3 regions of the Comamonas aquatica genome follow, and region 2 is predicted to be linked to each of the others. Evidence: predicted binding sites of a transcription regulator. Region 2 holds the regulator's gene; each other region holds the start of a gene.
The links. The regulator HrcA, encoded in region 2, represses chaperone genes, less so after heat shock. The targets are predictions, from matches to a motif close to TTAGCACTCNNNNNNNNNGAGTGCTAA.
Positions count from the first base shown of each region.

Region 1: the regulator HrcA is predicted to act here: its motif matches at 1,352-1,378, upstream of groES (co-chaperone GroES).
Region 3: the regulator HrcA is predicted to act here: its motif matches at 2,276-2,302, upstream of rpoH (RNA polymerase sigma factor RpoH).

Region 1 is NZ_CP072916.1:2,996,647-3,001,649, reverse strand. It holds gene groL (chaperonin GroEL) at 1-864, opposite strand, end outside; gene groES (co-chaperone GroES) at 967-1,257, opposite strand; gene KAQ61_RS14165 (RrF2 family transcriptional regulator) at 1,567-2,016, opposite strand; gene KAQ61_RS14160 (NnrS family protein) at 2,018-3,253, opposite strand; gene napE (periplasmic nitrate reductase, NapE protein) at 3,604-3,762, shown strand; gene KAQ61_RS14150 (chaperone NapD) at 3,776-4,051, shown strand; gene napA (periplasmic nitrate reductase subunit alpha) at 4,044-5,003, shown strand, end outside.
Region 2 is NZ_CP072916.1:232,273-237,275, forward strand. It holds gene KAQ61_RS01075 (rolling circle replication-associated protein) at 387-1,250, shown strand; gene KAQ61_RS01080 (recombinase family protein) at 1,262-1,849, shown strand; gene hrcA (heat-inducible transcriptional repressor HrcA) at 1,859-2,866, shown strand; tRNA gene KAQ61_RS01090 (tRNA-Ile) at 3,171-3,249, shown strand; partial or broken gene KAQ61_RS01095 (hypothetical protein) at 4,947-5,003, opposite strand, start outside.
Region 3 is NZ_CP072916.1:2,647,795-2,652,797, forward strand. It holds gene KAQ61_RS12500 (MetQ/NlpA family ABC transporter substrate-binding protein) at 1-458, shown strand, start outside; gene KAQ61_RS12505 (methionine ABC transporter ATP-binding protein) at 467-1,540, shown strand; gene KAQ61_RS12510 (methionine ABC transporter permease) at 1,524-2,177, shown strand; gene rpoH (RNA polymerase sigma factor RpoH) at 2,333-3,277, shown strand; gene KAQ61_RS12520 (Bug family tripartite tricarboxylate transporter substrate binding protein) at 3,407-4,408, shown strand; gene KAQ61_RS12525 (putative bifunctional diguanylate cyclase/phosphodiesterase) at 4,490-5,003, opposite strand, start outside.

The sequences.
Region 1 (5,003 bases), 1.2 Mb from region 2:
CATGGCCTTGCGGCGGTCGCCGAAGCCAGGGGCCTTCACAGCCACCACCTTCAACACGCCACGGATGGTATTCACCACCAGGGTTGCCAGGGCTTCGCCTTCGACGTCTTCGGCAATGATCAGCAGGGGACGGCCGGCCTTGGCGACTTGCTCCAGCGTGGGCAGCAGGTCACGGATGTTGCTGATCTTCTTGTCGAACAGCAGCACGAAGGGGTTGTCCAGAATCGCGGCTTGCTTTTCGGGGTTGTTGATAAAGTAGGGCGACAGGTAGCCGCGGTCGAATTGCATGCCTTCCACGACATCCAGTTCGTTGGCCAGGCTCTTACCTTCTTCCACGGTGATCACGCCTTCCTTGCCGACCTTGTCCATGGCCTGGGCGATGATTTCGCCCACGTCGGAGTCAGAGTTGGCGGAAATGGTGCCGACTTGGGCGATTTCCTTGGAGGTGGTGGTGGCCTTGGATTGCTTCTTCAGCTCTTCCACCAGGGCGGCGACAGCCTTGTCGATGCCGCGCTTCAGGTCCATGGGGTTCAGGCCAGCGGCCACGTACTTGGAGCCTTCGCGCACGATGGCTTGGGCCAGCACGGTGGCGGTGGTGGTGCCGTCACCGGCGATGTCGTTGGTCTTGGAGGCCACTTCCTTCACGAGCTGGGCGCCCATGTTCTGCAGCTTGTCCTTCAGTTCCACTTCCTTGGCCACGGACACACCGTCCTTGGTCACGGTGGGGGCGCCGAAGGAGCGCTCCAGCACCACGTTGCGGCCCTTGGGGCCCAGTGTCACCTTGACCGCGTTGGCCAGGATGTTCACGCCTTCCACCATGCGAGCACGTGCTTCGCCACCAAATACTACGTCTTTAGCTGCCATTTTTGGCTCCTACAAATCTGGTTCAAATTGGCTGCTAGCCCTTGTACATCAAGCGCTAACAGCTATGAAATTTCAAAGTTCTGAAGAGGATCGCGCTGCGATTTACTTTTCAACGACCGCAAACAGGTCGTCTTCCTTCATCACCAGCAGTTCGTTGCCGTCAACCTTCACGGTCTGGCCGGAGTACTTGCCGAACAGCACGCGGTCGCCCACCTTCACGTTCAGAGCGATTTGCTCGCCCTTGTCGTTGCGCTTGCCGGGGCCGACGGCCAGCACTTCGCCTTGGTCAGGCTTTTCGGCGGCGTTGTCAGGGATAAAGATGCCCGAAGCGGTCTTGGTTTCGTTTTCCAGGCGCTTGACGATCACGCGGTCGTGCAGAGGACGCAGGTTCATAACATCTCCTAGGTATCAATCAACAAGGTTGAAGAGGTCCGCCACGCTGTCGCAACTGGGCAGAGTGGCTTGATAAAGCTGTGGAACGGTGCTGTTAGCACTCAACCCCATCGAGTGCTAATAATAAGGGAAAAATTTTGGCTTTCAAGGGGTGGGTGTTCCTCGCTGACGCCACGCAATCTCTGTGCAGAGGGACGCTGGACCCTATGGCGAGGTTGGATTCCAAGAAAATTCTTTGCAAAACAACGACTTGAGAGTTTTTGCGCGGTGCACCCCTTGCCGCGGGCCGAGGTTTCGGAGCGCGGTGCGTCAACGGCTGATGGCGATGGGTTGGGTCCACTGCGCCAGGACCGGCAAGCCGGGGCGGGCGATCACATCGGCCAGCGTGTAGCAATCCAGGTGCTGCCAAAACGCCTTCAGCGCCCCATTCAGGATGCAGGTCAGCGCACAGCCGCCGGTCAGCCGGCAGTGGTTGTTGGGGCCCAGACATTCGACGAGGTTGAAGTCGGGTTCTATGCTGCGCACCACCGCCCCCAGCGGGATTTCCTGGGGGGATTTGCTCAGGTGCAATCCGCCGTTTTTCCCGCGCACGGTGGTGATCCACCCTTGTTGCGCCAGCAATTGGGACACTTTCATCAAGTGGGCCTGCGAGATATCGAAGGCTTTTGCAATTTCGCTGATGGTACACAGGCGCTCGCTGTGGGCGCCGGTGTAGATCAGGACCCGCAGCGCATAGTCGGTGAGTGTGGTCAGGCGCATCTTAGTGAGACCGGCGTTGGAGGGGGACGGGTTTTCCGGGGCGCTGGTCGGCACGTGGGCGCACCAGCATCGGAAGGAAGCGCCATAAGTAAACGGCAAATGCCAAGACCCAGCATGCGGCGCTGGCATGCAGCCAGGGCACGGGGTGGGTGCTGGCGCCCAGGGCCACCAGGCGCAAGACAACGGCGCAGAACACCAGTCCATAGCTGCACACCATGCTGCGGTCGGCGACCAGGGGGCGCCCGGTGTGACCCAGGGCCGTGCGCGTGATCATGCCGATGATGAGGGCGCCAAATCCGGCCATGCCGAGCAGGTGGACCGGCCAGGACATGCGTGCCGTCCAGCCCAGGGCGTAGGCGGCTGCGGCCCACAGGCCCAGTCCCAGCCCGGCATAGCCCAGGTAGAGGATCCAGAGCAATGGCGTGCGCAGCACGGCCCAGGGCTTCCAGGCCATCACGTGCCAAAGGGTGAGCAGCCCGGCCGCAGCGAAAAGCGGGGCGGCCCATGGACCCGGACCGAATTGCCACACCAGGATGCCGCAAGCGGCCAATCCCGCCTGCCATTGACCGCTGCGCGTGTGCCGCGACACGGTGAGTTGCGGGAGTGCCCGCGTGGCAAAAAATGGAATCACCCGCCTGGCAATCAGCAAGGCAATGGCGGCCATGCACAGCATGCCCGTGAAGAAATAGTGCATTACTACGCTGTAGCCGAGCTGGTGCCAGCAGGCGAAGAGGTACGCCGCGTTGGCGCTACCTATGCCGAGCAGCAGCGGAACCAGGAGGTAGTTGTGTCGGCTCTGGCGTGCGAGCAGGCAGCGGCCTATCGCCAGTGCTGCCATGGCGATGAACAGCAGGTCGGCGGTGCTTGCCACCGCAAAGGCGACGGCACCGGGCCAAAGAAAGCCCAGGCGTGCGGTGGCCCAGAGCAGCATCAGTGCGCCCAGTGCACGGCCTTGCAAGGGATTTATGCCGGTCCAGTTGCTGGTGGCGGTCAGTAGAAAACCCACCGTGATGGCCGCAATGCATCCCCAGAACATTTCATGGGCGTGCCAGAAGACCCCGGCCACCACGCCCTGCAGCAGCGAGGGGGCAAACACCCAGAGCGATACCGCCACCATGGCCCAGAGGGCGCCACACAGGTACAGCGGCCGAAACCCCAGTTCCAGAAAGGCCGCTAGGGATGGGCGCTGCGGCGGTTCCGGCGTGGACGGTTCCTGGATTTTCAGAAGGCTAGTCATTGCAGTTTTTTCAATAAATACAAAACCTGCATCAAGGGTAGATGTTTCTGAATATTTCTGTTTGAAATGATTGTTTTTATTTGATTTAAATCAATCTTTTAATTGTTTGATTGATGTATGAATTGCTGTGGATATTGTGGTTATTGATGGAGATTTTCGAATGGAGCGGATGGTCGCCGTGTTTTTAAATGGTTGAAGGCAAGGTTTGAATATCGATTTGATGCGCATCAATTGAATGTTTGATCAATGTCTTTACAATCGGTGCAAGTGTTCATGGCTGTGCGGGTTGGGGTGGATTGAAGATCTTGCCAAGCCTCCGTAGCCTGCACAGTCATCCAGAAAGGTGGCACATGCTTGAGAAAAAGAATCCCACGACGCGCAAAGAAGAATTGCGCAGTTTCGCTTTCCTGACGGTGGTGATGGCGCCGGTGTTGGCCGGTTTGATCATTGTCGGCTACGGCTTCCTGGTCTGGATCTTCCAGATGTTTGCGGGTCCTCCGCATGCCTGAAGCCCCGCATTCGATGGCCGATGAGCTGCACATTGCCAGCTTGGTGGTCCATGTCCTGCCGCAGGCGCTAGATCCCGTTGGGCAGGCGCTGACCACGATGGGGCCTGTCCAAGTGCATGGCACCCATCCAGACGGCAAGCTGGTAGTCACCCTGGAAGGGCCCAGCGCCGACTTCATCCTGGATCAGGTGGCGCACATTCGGTTGATCGATGGCGTACTGAACGTCTCTCTGGTGTACCAGCACGCAGAACCCCGGCAATTACTTAACGAGGGAGTCTCCCATGACTAGCACCCGTCGCGATTTCGTTCGTCAAACTGCCGCTGCTGCCGCGGGCGCTGTGGCAGGCATTCCCATCCACGCCATCTCCCAGGAGGGTGCGCAAGCAGGTGGCAGCGCGCCCATGAAATGGTCCAAGGCGCCCTGCCGCTTCTGTGGCACCGGCTGCGGCGTGATGGTGGCCGTCAAGGACAACCGGGTGGTGGCGACCCAAGGCGATCCCCAGGCCGAAGTGAATCGGGGCCTCAACTGTGTCAAGGGCTACTTCCTGTCGAAGATCATGTATGGCGAGGACCGCCTGACACGGCCGCTGCTGCGCATGAAAAATGGCAAATACGCCAAGGACGGGGAATTCCAGCACGTGTCATGGGACACCGCGTTCGACGTGATGGCCCAGCAATTCAAGAAGGCGCTCAAGGAAAAGGGGCCGTCCGGCGTGGGCATGTTCGGCTCGGGCCAGTGGACGGTCTGGGAAGGCTATGCCGCGTCCAAGCTGTTCAAGGCCGGCTTCCGCTCCAACAACATCGATCCGAATGCGCGCCACTGCATGGCCTCGGCGGTGGCAGGCTTCATGCGCACCTTCGGCATGGACGAGCCCATGGGCTGCTACGACGACATCGAAGCCACGGACACCTTTGTGCTCTGGGGTTCGAACATGGCGGAAATGCACCCTGTGCTCTGGACGCGTGTGACGGATCGCCGGTTGAGTGCACCGAATGTCAAGGTGGCCGTGTTGTCCACCTTTGAACATCGCTCGTACGAACTGGCAGACATTGAGCTGACCTTCAAGCCGCAGACCGACCTGGCGATCCTGAACTACATTGCCAACCACATCATCACCACGGGGCGTGTGAACCAGGAGTTCGTGGCCAAGCACTGCAACTTCAAGTTGGGCAATCCGGACATCGGTTATGGCTTGCGCCCCGAGCATCCCTTGCAGAAAGCCGCCAAGAATGCGGCAGAC
Region 2 (5,003 bases):
GCGCTCTGACTATGGGTATTCGGTTGTCCGCGATAGGGATTGCTAGTCGGCTGGGCCGATCAAGACTTGGGACAAGGCTTGACCCGCAGGGCCAAAGCCCGGTCGCCGCACCAGCGGCGAATCGCCCATCTCTCCCTGCTTGCGTTGCTGCTGCATGTCTGGCCAGGCGGTCTGCCTGCTGGCGACAAAGTGCGCGGTTTGATGGGTCTTGGGCTGCGCATGGCGCGCCCCCAAGCAGCCAGCGCAGCGCTGCAGGGGGCGCGCGCAGCGCGCCCTAGATTTATCCCTAAGACACTTTAAGTACAGCAAGGCATACAGCCGAAAAAAAGCCCCAGCGAAGGCTGCAACCTTCCCGGGGCGGTGACTTAACTAAGTGAGGTAGTCAAGTGATACGCATCATAGATGGAATCGCATACGAAAGTTTTTCGACCGAGCATTTCAAGGTCAAGGCGTATGACTGTGGCAACGGCCATTTGGAACTGACCGCATCTCGCATGCTTGGTTGGCGCGAAATGAACCTAGACCGCATCGCCATGGAAAACCTCCTGGAAACCATGCAAGCCCGCATGGATGACCCCGAAGAACAAGCCAAGCGTGCAGAGAACAATGCCAAGAGAGCCGCTACAAGGGCCAAGAAGCGCGTCAGGCAGCTTTGCAAGGCCATGGGAGTGGACACCATGCTCACCCTCACCTACAAGGCAAATCAGCAGGATTTGGCCCTCACCAAGCGGCATTTGCGGGAGTTCAATCGGCGCATCCTGCGCATCCTCCCTGACTTCGGTTTTGTCGCTGCATTCGAGCGTCAGCAGCGCGGCGCCTGGCATGTCCACATGGCAACCCGGCGCATCCCTGAATCCCTGGCTGATCGCAACAGGCAGAACGCAGCGCGATTCAAGTCCTATGAGGTCATCCGGCGTATCTGGCGCTCTGTGGTTGGTGACCTGGGCGGCAATATCGATGTGGCCCGGCGCAAGTTTCACTCCCGTAAATCTGCGGCGCAGATTGCTTCCTACATTGCCAAGTACATCGTCAAGGATTACGCGGAGGGCGAGAAGTGGTCGAACCGTTGGACGAAGTACGGCGAGGGCTCCGTGCCTGAACCTGAGGTCCTAGGCATCGTCAACGGCCCCCTAGAGGCCATCGAAGTGGCCTACGCCCTGATCCCCCCTGGCTGTCGTATTGCTGTGGGTCATTTGGATCGTTGGAGGGATTGGTTTGTGCTTCACACTGAGCCGGAACCAAATTCGTGATGAGGGAATGAATGGCTGTTTACGGTTATGCACGTGTCTCCACTCAGGATCAAAACACAGCGGCGCAGATCGCTGCATTTCGGCGTGCGGGTATCACAAAAATCGTCCAAGAAAAGAAGTCTGCAATCAAAGATCGTCCGGAGCTTGTGAAGCTGCTTTCATCCCTACAGCCTGGGGATGTCCTGGTCGTTTACAAGCTGGATCGTTTGGCTCGAAGCGTCTCGCATTTCACCCGCGTGTTCGAGGAGCTTCAACGCAAGCAAGTCGGTTTTAGATCTCTCACGGAATCTATCGAAACTGATAGTCCTCAAGGTCGCATGTTTCTTCACATGCTGAGTGCCTTTGCTGAATTTGAGAGGGAGTTGATTCGGGAACGTTGTCTTGCTGGCCAGCGTGCTGCGCGTGCTGCTGGAAAGACTTGGGGCCCGCCTAGGGCTCTTGACGATGCGGAAGTTGAGGCTGTTGTTTCTGCCTGGCGCAGTGATACGCAGAAACTCCTGGCTGAGATGCTGGGGGTTTCGGTTTCTTGTCTACGGGATCACATACATAGGCATGAATCACGCGGCCGCTGGTCTCCCCAGAAGAGGTTACAGAAGTAAAATCTGTGCATGCTCGATGAACGTGCCAAGTTGTTGTTGAAAGCGCTGGTCGAGCGCTACATTGCCGACGGCCAGCCGGTGGGGTCGCGCACTTTGTCGCGCGCCTCGGGCCTGGAATTGTCGCCCGCGACCATCCGCAACGTGATGTCCGACCTGGAGGAGCTGGGCCTGATCGCCAGCCCCCACACCTCGGCCGGACGCATTCCCACCGCCCGCGGCTATCGCCTGTTTGTGGACACCATGCTGACCGTGCAGCAAGGCAGCCTGGTGACGCCAGCCCTGGCGGCCGAGCAGCCCCAGAAGGTGATTGCGAATGCGGCGCAGCTGCTGTCCAACATGTCCCAGTTCGTGGGCGTGGTCATGGCACCGCGCAGCAGCTCGGTGTTCAAGCACCTGGAGTTTGTGAAGCTATCCGAACGGCGCGTGCTGGTCATCATCGTCTCGCCCCAGGGCGATGTGCAAAACCGTGTGATCTTCACGGATGCCGATTTCTCCTCGACCCAACTGCTGGAAGCCTCCAATTTCCTGAACGCGCATTACGCCGGCCTGGACATCGAGCAGGTGCGCGAGCGCATCAAGCAGGAGGTGGAACAACTGCGCGGTGAGGTCGCCCACCTGATGCAGGCCGCCGTGAACATCAGCGCCGAGGCCATGAGCCCCGGTCCCCAGGACCAGGTCATCATCTCCGGTGAGCGCAACCTGCTGTCCGTCAGCGACTTTTCCAGCGACATGGGCAATCTGCGCCGCGCCTTCGATCTGTTCGAGCAAAAGACCCAGCTGCTGCACCTGCTGGACTTCTCCAGCAAGGCCGAGGGGGTGCGCATCTACATCGGTGGCGAAAGCCAGGTCGTGCCGTTCGAGGATCTGTCGGTCGTGAGTGCCCCCTACGAGGTCGATGGGCAGGTGGTGGGCACCCTGGGGGTGATCGGCCCGACGCGCATGCCCTACGACAAGATGATCCAGATTGTGGACATCACTTCCAAGCTGGTCAGCAATGCGCTGAGCCACCATCGCTAGCCGTTACAATGCGCAGGCTTTGCGGGCCCTACCATGGGTTGGCAAGCCCGGTTGGGGCGTTAGCTCAGTTGGTTAGAGCAGGGGACTCATAATACTTCGTTCTAACCAGCGTAAAATGCTCTAAGCTGTTGTTTTAAAAGAGTTTTTTTGAAGGCGACAAGCTGGAAAAAAGGAAGTTTTCCACGTTTTTTCCACGCCGGACTTTTCTACGGGTTTATACGTAGGCGGAATTTAGGATTGTGGCAGCTAGCCGAAAATCGGGTAAGCTGTCAATATGTCGGGCATCGCGTTAAGCGGTGTCGACGGGCCTCTAGCTCATGCTTGGTTAGAGCAGCGGACTCATAATCCGTTGGTGCCGTGTTCGACTCACGGGAGGCCCACCACAACGCTTCCTTGCTCTCAATTTGGGAGCGTGGAGAAGAAAAGGCTGTCATCTTGAAATGAGATGGCGGCCTTTTTTTGCTTGTGATTTTGAGATGAAGCGTGTAACGCGAAACGCGTGGTGCATAGCGCGTAGCGTCGGCGAATTCAACTAGCGTCAAATAAGAGTAAAGCCCGGGTGCGATGAGCACTCGGGCTTTGTTCGTTCTTGATTAAGCATGTCGTAGCCCGTCGCGTCCGGGGCCGAAAGGCCTTGGGCGGGGCGGGCGGGCGGTGCGGGGGGCATATGCACCAGTCAAGTGGGGGCGGGGGCATGAAAAAGCCCCGCGGAGCGGGGCGGGGCTGGTTATTCGGCTTCGCGAGCGAGAGAGGCGACTGATACTCCGCGCAGCTCAGCTGCAATCTTGTCTGAGCGGTTCAGTGAAGCGTTAGCGAGATTGCGCAGTGTCTCGATGCGCAGACAGCAAGCAGCTCAGCGTGTGAAACGGAGGGGTGATTTGTCATCATTTGCATGCGTCCAAGAGTTTTTCGAGAGCGTCTGCACGTGTACGATGCTCAGTTATTGATAGCGCGAAAGCCTTTGCTACAAGCCCCGGTTGGGTGGGGTCCAGGTTTTTAAGGCGTTGCGGAGGCAGGGCAGGGCGGTGCTCGTCAGCGGCCGCGGGGCAGGGCTGCTGAATGAGCATTACATGACGTGTAGCTACTGAATCTGTAGCAGTAGATGCACAGCCAGCAAGAACGAATGTGCAAAACAGGCCGCTCGTTACTTGGTGCATGTTCATCAGAATTCCTCCCCAAACTTTGTGAGAAATTCGATAGCCCCCGGGCATGACGAGGGGGTAGGAGCGGACTCGATGTACACGAGCTTCTCTACTGTCTCTACGCGTACTTTTTCCACCTCATTGATAGCTATGTCAGTTGCAGCTTTCCGCGAAACACTCTCTTGCTCGAGCTTTCGTAGAGCAGCTAAGCTACTTTCGTACGCAGAAGTAACTTCCGCGATACGCGCTTCAGCAGTGGTTGCGCGGTGCTCCGCTTTCTCGATGCGGAGCTGGACACCGCGGACAACCAGCGCCCCGGCAGCTACGAGCAACAGGGGCAGGGCATACGCGCCCAGCCGTTTAAGAATCAGAGCCCACATCGGTCGCTCCTTTTTTGCTAGCGCGCTTTCCCCGTTTCTTCGTGCGTAGCGCGGCAATAGCGAATGAAACGACGCTAGTCAGTACAACCAGCTGCCACCCACCCACCGCGCCGGCGAGAAGGGGTAGGTAATCAGCAAACAGCTCAAAGCCAGCCAGCGCCACCGTAAACGCGGCGGCCGCCCAGGTCTCCCAGTGCGCCTTAACGTGTGCTACTCCCCTGCGTAGCGAGGTCAACGGGGCGGTAAATTTGGTCATTACCGCGTCTAGCTAAAGAAAAAGCCCCTCAAAGGGGGCTATGCACCAAGATTTCAGCCGGGGCTAATGCAGCGTTTTTGTTGGCGCCGGGCATCTCACGAGATAGAAGTCCGCTCCTCCATTAACCCCTCGTCTTAGCTCAAAATTCTCGGGCTTACACCGCACCGCCCAAACGTGCAATGTCCCATCAGGTTGCATCATTACTAGCACCAGTGCTTCATATTTCATAGCAAGATAGTGAGCTACCGAGAACGTATACCCGGGGCGTGCATACGCCCCCTTGATGTCAAAAGAGATGCCCCCTACGTCGACGTCAGGGCGCTCATCGACAGCGCCGCGCACGACAGCGGCGCTTTGGA
Region 3 (5,003 bases), 1.6 Mb from region 2:
AGCGCCTGCAGGATCTGCCGGCCAAGGCACGCGTGGGCATCCCCAACGACCCCAGCAACCAGACCCGCGCCCTGGTCATCCTGCGCAACCAGGGGCTGATCCAGCTGCGCGACGGGTTCGACCCCTTCTCCGGCACCGCAGGGCTGGCCGATATCACCGCCAACCCGCGCCAGCTGCAGCCGGTGGAAGCCGCCTCCAACGTCCTGGCCCGCTCGGTGCCCGATCTGGATGCCGCCGCCGTCATCAACACCTTTGCCTACCAGGTGGGCCTGATCGCCACCCGCGACGGCATTGCCGTGGAAAAGCGCGAGCACAACCCCTACGTCAACATCATTGCCGTGCGCAGCAAGGACCAGGACGCGCCCTGGGTCAAGGCCCTGGTGGCGTCCTTCCAGACCGAAGCCATCCGCCGCTTCATCGAAACCAAGTACGAAGGCACGCTGATTCCGGCGTTCTGAGCGACTGCATGACCACCCTCCCTCCTTCGGTGCAACTGGCACCGCACATCGTGTTCGACGGCGTGGGCAAGTCCTACGCTGGCCGCAGCAGCCAGGTCCAGGCGCTGTCGGGTGTGAACTTTGACATCCACCATGGCGAGGTCTTCGGCATCATCGGCCGCAGCGGCGCTGGCAAGTCCACGCTGCTGCGCACCATCAATGCGCTCGAGACCCCATCCGAAGGCCGGGTGCAAATCCATGGCGTGGACCCGGCGCAGCTGGACGAAAACGCCCTGGTCGCGCTGCGCCGGCGCATCGGCATGATCTTCCAGCACTTCAACCTGCTGTCCGCCAAGACCGTGCGCGAAAACGTGGCCCTGCCGCTGCGTGTGGCCGGCGAACGCCCGGCCATCATCAAGGCCCGGGTGGACGAGCTGCTGGCCCTGGTCGGTCTGTCGGACAAGGGCCATGCCTACCCGGCCCAGCTCTCCGGCGGCCAGAAACAGCGCGTCGGCATTGCCCGCGCCCTGGTCCACGGGCCCGAAGTGCTGCTGTGCGACGAAGCCACCAGCGCGCTGGACCCGGAAACCACACAGTCCATCCTGTCCCTGCTGCGCGACATCAACCGCCAGCTGCACCTGACGGTGGTGCTGATCACCCACGACATGGCCGTGATCCGCGCCATCTGCGACCGCGTGCTGGTGCTGGACCAGGGCCAGGTGCAGGAAATCGGCGAGGTCTGGCGCGTCTTCGGTGCACCGCAGGCTGCCGCCACCCAGGCCTTGCTGCAACCGCTGCAGCAAGGCCTGCCGCCCGACCTGGCCCGCCAGTTGCTGCCCCAGCCGTCCAGCAGCGCCGACCGCGCCGTGCTCAGCCTGCGCTTTGCCGGTGCACAGCGCCCCCAGGGCCTGCCGCTGCAGGCCCTGGCCGCACTGGGCAGCCAGGCCACCTTGCTGCATGGCGGGCTGGACCGGTTGCGCGGCCATTCTCTGGGCCAGTTGCTGGTGTCCACACCGGCCACCGGCCTGCCTTCCCTTGATGCATTGCGCCACTCCACCGGCGCCGACCACCTGGAGCTGCTGGGCTATGTCCGCGCCGATTGACAAATACCTGCAGGCTTTTGCCGAAACCCTGTTGATGGTGGCCACCTCCTCGGTGATTGCCATTGGCCTGGGGCTGCTGCTGGCCATCGTGCTCACCATCACCGGTCCGCGCGGCCTGTACACGCGGCCGCGCTTTTACAAAGGGCTGTCGGTGACGGTGAACATCTTCCGCGCCATCCCCTTCATCATCCTGCTGGTGGCCCTGCTGCCGGTCACCCGCAGCATCGTCGGCACCACCTTGGGCACCTGGGCGGCCGTGGTGCCGCTGTCGGTTAACCTGATCCCCTTCTATGCCCGCATCGCCCAGGTTAGCCTCAACGATGTGGATTCGGGCCTGGTGGAAGCCGCACGCGCCATGGGCTGCAAGCGCTGGCATATCGTTCGCCATGTGCTGCTGCCCGAAGCCCTGCCCGGCATCATCGGCGGGATGACGGTGAGCGTGATCGCCATGGTCAACGCCTCGGCCATGGCCGGTGCCGTGGGCGCTGGTGGCCTGGGCGACCTGGCCATCCGCTACGGCTATGAACGCTATGAAACCCGGGTGATGTTCGAAGTCATCGTGATCCTGGTGGCGCTGGTGTCCATCGTGCAGTTCGCCGGTGAGTTCCTGTCGCGGCGCGTCAACCACCGGCACTGATCCAGCGTGCTGGCAGGGCCGAAGCTTGGGCCCTTCAGATCCGTGCGACCACCCTGCTTGATATTTCCCGCAGCCGCAAAAGCTTGGGAACTTCTGACTTAGCACTCAGTCACAGAGAGTGCTAACATGAAGCAATGGATGAAAGGATGACTGCAATGACCTATACCACCGGCACCGTTGCGGCTTCGGCCTTGGCACCTGCAAATCCTTGGGCCTTGGTGCCACCTCTGGGCAATCTGGATGCCTACATCACGGCCGTGAACCGGCTGCCCATGCTCACCCAAGAGGAAGAGCAAGACTACGCGCGCAAGCTCAAAGAACACAACGACCTGGATGCCGCTGGGCGCCTGATCATGTCCCACCTGCGTCTGGTGGTCTCCATCTCGCGCCAGTATCTGGGCTATGGACTGCCCCAGGGCGACCTGATCCAGGAAGGCAACGTCGGCTTGATGAAGGCCGTCAAGCGCTTTGACCCCGCACAGAATGTGCGCCTGGTCAGCTATGCCATGCACTGGATCAAGGCCGAGATCCACGAATACATTCTGAAGAACTGGCGCATGGTCAAGGTGGCCACCACCAAGGCCCAGCGCAAGCTGTTCTTCAACCTGCGCTCCATGAAGCAAGGCATGCAGGCCGATGCTGCCCTGGACGACGAGCTGACCCTGCGCGATACGCTGACCGAGCAGCAGATCGACGCCATGGCCGCCAAACTGAACGTCAAGCGTGAAGAGGTCATGGAGATGGAAACACGCCTGGCTGGCGGTGACGTCTTGCTGGACCCTTCCCCCAGCGACGATGGCGAGCATGCCTTCGGCCCGATTGCCTATCTGTCCGACGCTGCGCACGAACCCACGCAGATGATCGAGTCGCGCCAGCGCGATGTGCTGGCCACCGACGGCATCGCCCAGGCCCTGGACAGCCTGGATGCTCGCAGCCGCCGCATCGTGGAAGAACGCTGGCTGAAGGTCAACGACGATGGCTCCGGAGGCATGACCCTGCACGAACTGGCCGCCGAGTACGGCGTGAGCGCCGAGCGCATTCGCCAGATCGAGGTGGCGGCCATGAAAAAGATGAAAAAAGCGCTGACCGAGTTTGCCTGAATGTGCTGCGGCACCATCTGGCCTACACCGGCCAGATGACAGCCCCACCAAGCCCGGATAATTTCCGGGCTTTGTTTTTTCCACCCAAGCCTATAGATTTCTCGCAGTTTCTCCGCATCCATGGCCACCATGAACTTTCTCCGCCCCCTCACCCGACGTTCTGTCCTGGCTGCAGGCACCGCATTGGTGGCCGCCGCCAGCACCCATCTGGCCTTTGCCGCCGACTGGCCATCCAAGCCCGTGCGCATCGTGGTGGGCTTCCCGGGGGGCTCCTCGCCGGACCTGACCGCCCGCACCTTTGCCGATCCTCTGTCCAAACTGCTGGGGCAGCCCGTCATCGTGGAAAACAAGGTCGGCGCAGGTGGCAACATTGGTGCCGCCGAAGTCGCGCGCGCCAAGGACGACCACACCATCGGCCTGATGATCAACGGCAACATGACGATTGCCAAAATCCTCAACCCTGCGGCCCCCTACGACCCGCTCAAGGACCTGGCTCCACTCTCGCTCATCGGGGTGTCCCCGCTGGTGCTGACCGCGCCGGTCGAGCAACCTGGTGTGCCCAGGAACGCCGATGCCAAGGCCTTCTTTGCGGCGGCACGCGCCGCCGGTGACAAGTGGAGCTATGGCACCCCGGGGATTGGCACCATCGGCCATCTGGGCACCGAACTGCTCAAGGCCCGCAGCGGCATTGCCCCGATCCACATCCCCTACAGCGGCTACCCCCAGGTTGCAACCGCCATGCTGGGCGGTCAGCTGCAGATGGCCCTGCTGCCACCAGCGTTGGCACTGTCCCAGGCGCAAGCCGGCAAATTGCGGCTGATTGGTGTGACGTCCAGCGGGCGCAGCGCGCTGGCACCCGGGGTACCCAGCCTGGCGGAAGCAGGCATCAAAGACTTTGACCTGCAGATCTGGAATGCGTTTGCGGCCCCCCGCAGCATGCCTGAGGCCCTGCGCACCAAGCTGGCTGGCATGCTGGTAGACATTGCCCGCACCCCGGAAGTGCGCGAAAAGCTGTTTCAGCAGGGCTGGCAGATGGTGGCCACCTCGCCCGAAGGTTTGGCCAACCGCGTGCAGAAAGACACCCAGGAACTCAGCCGCCTGATCAAGGAACAGAAGATCAGCAACCAGTAAATCGCACGCGCCCTGGATCGCCAAGCCGCCCCTTTGTGGCGGCTTTTTTTGGCCAGTCCACCCGGTGCGTGCGATGCTCACTCACAGGTGCTGCACACGCCAGGCATCAAACTGTGACGCGCTCAGGGCCTTGGACGACAGCCAGCCCTGGTAGCACCGGCACCCCAGCTTTTCCAGCTGCGCCCGCTGGGCTTCGGTCTCCACCCCCTCGGCCACCATGTCCAGCTCCAAGGCATGGCACAGCTGCACCATGGCGCCCAGCAACTTGTCCCCCAGGCGACCGGGGCGCATGAAATCCTTGCCCAGCTTCAAGCGACGGACCGGCAAGAACTGCAAATAGGCCAGCGATGAATGCCCGTTGCCAAAATCATCCAGCGCCAGTCCCACCCCCAGCTCCGCCAGCTCTCCCAGGACGCGGCAGGCATGCTCCGGGTCCTGCATGGCCTGGGACTCGGTCACCTCCAGCTCCAGCCAGTGGGCGGGTACCTGGTGCCGCACCAGGGCCGCGCGCACCTGGTCCACCAGGTTGTGCTGGCGCAGTTGCTGGGGCGACAGGTTGATCGCCACCCGCACAGGGCGTTCTTGGTCCATCCAT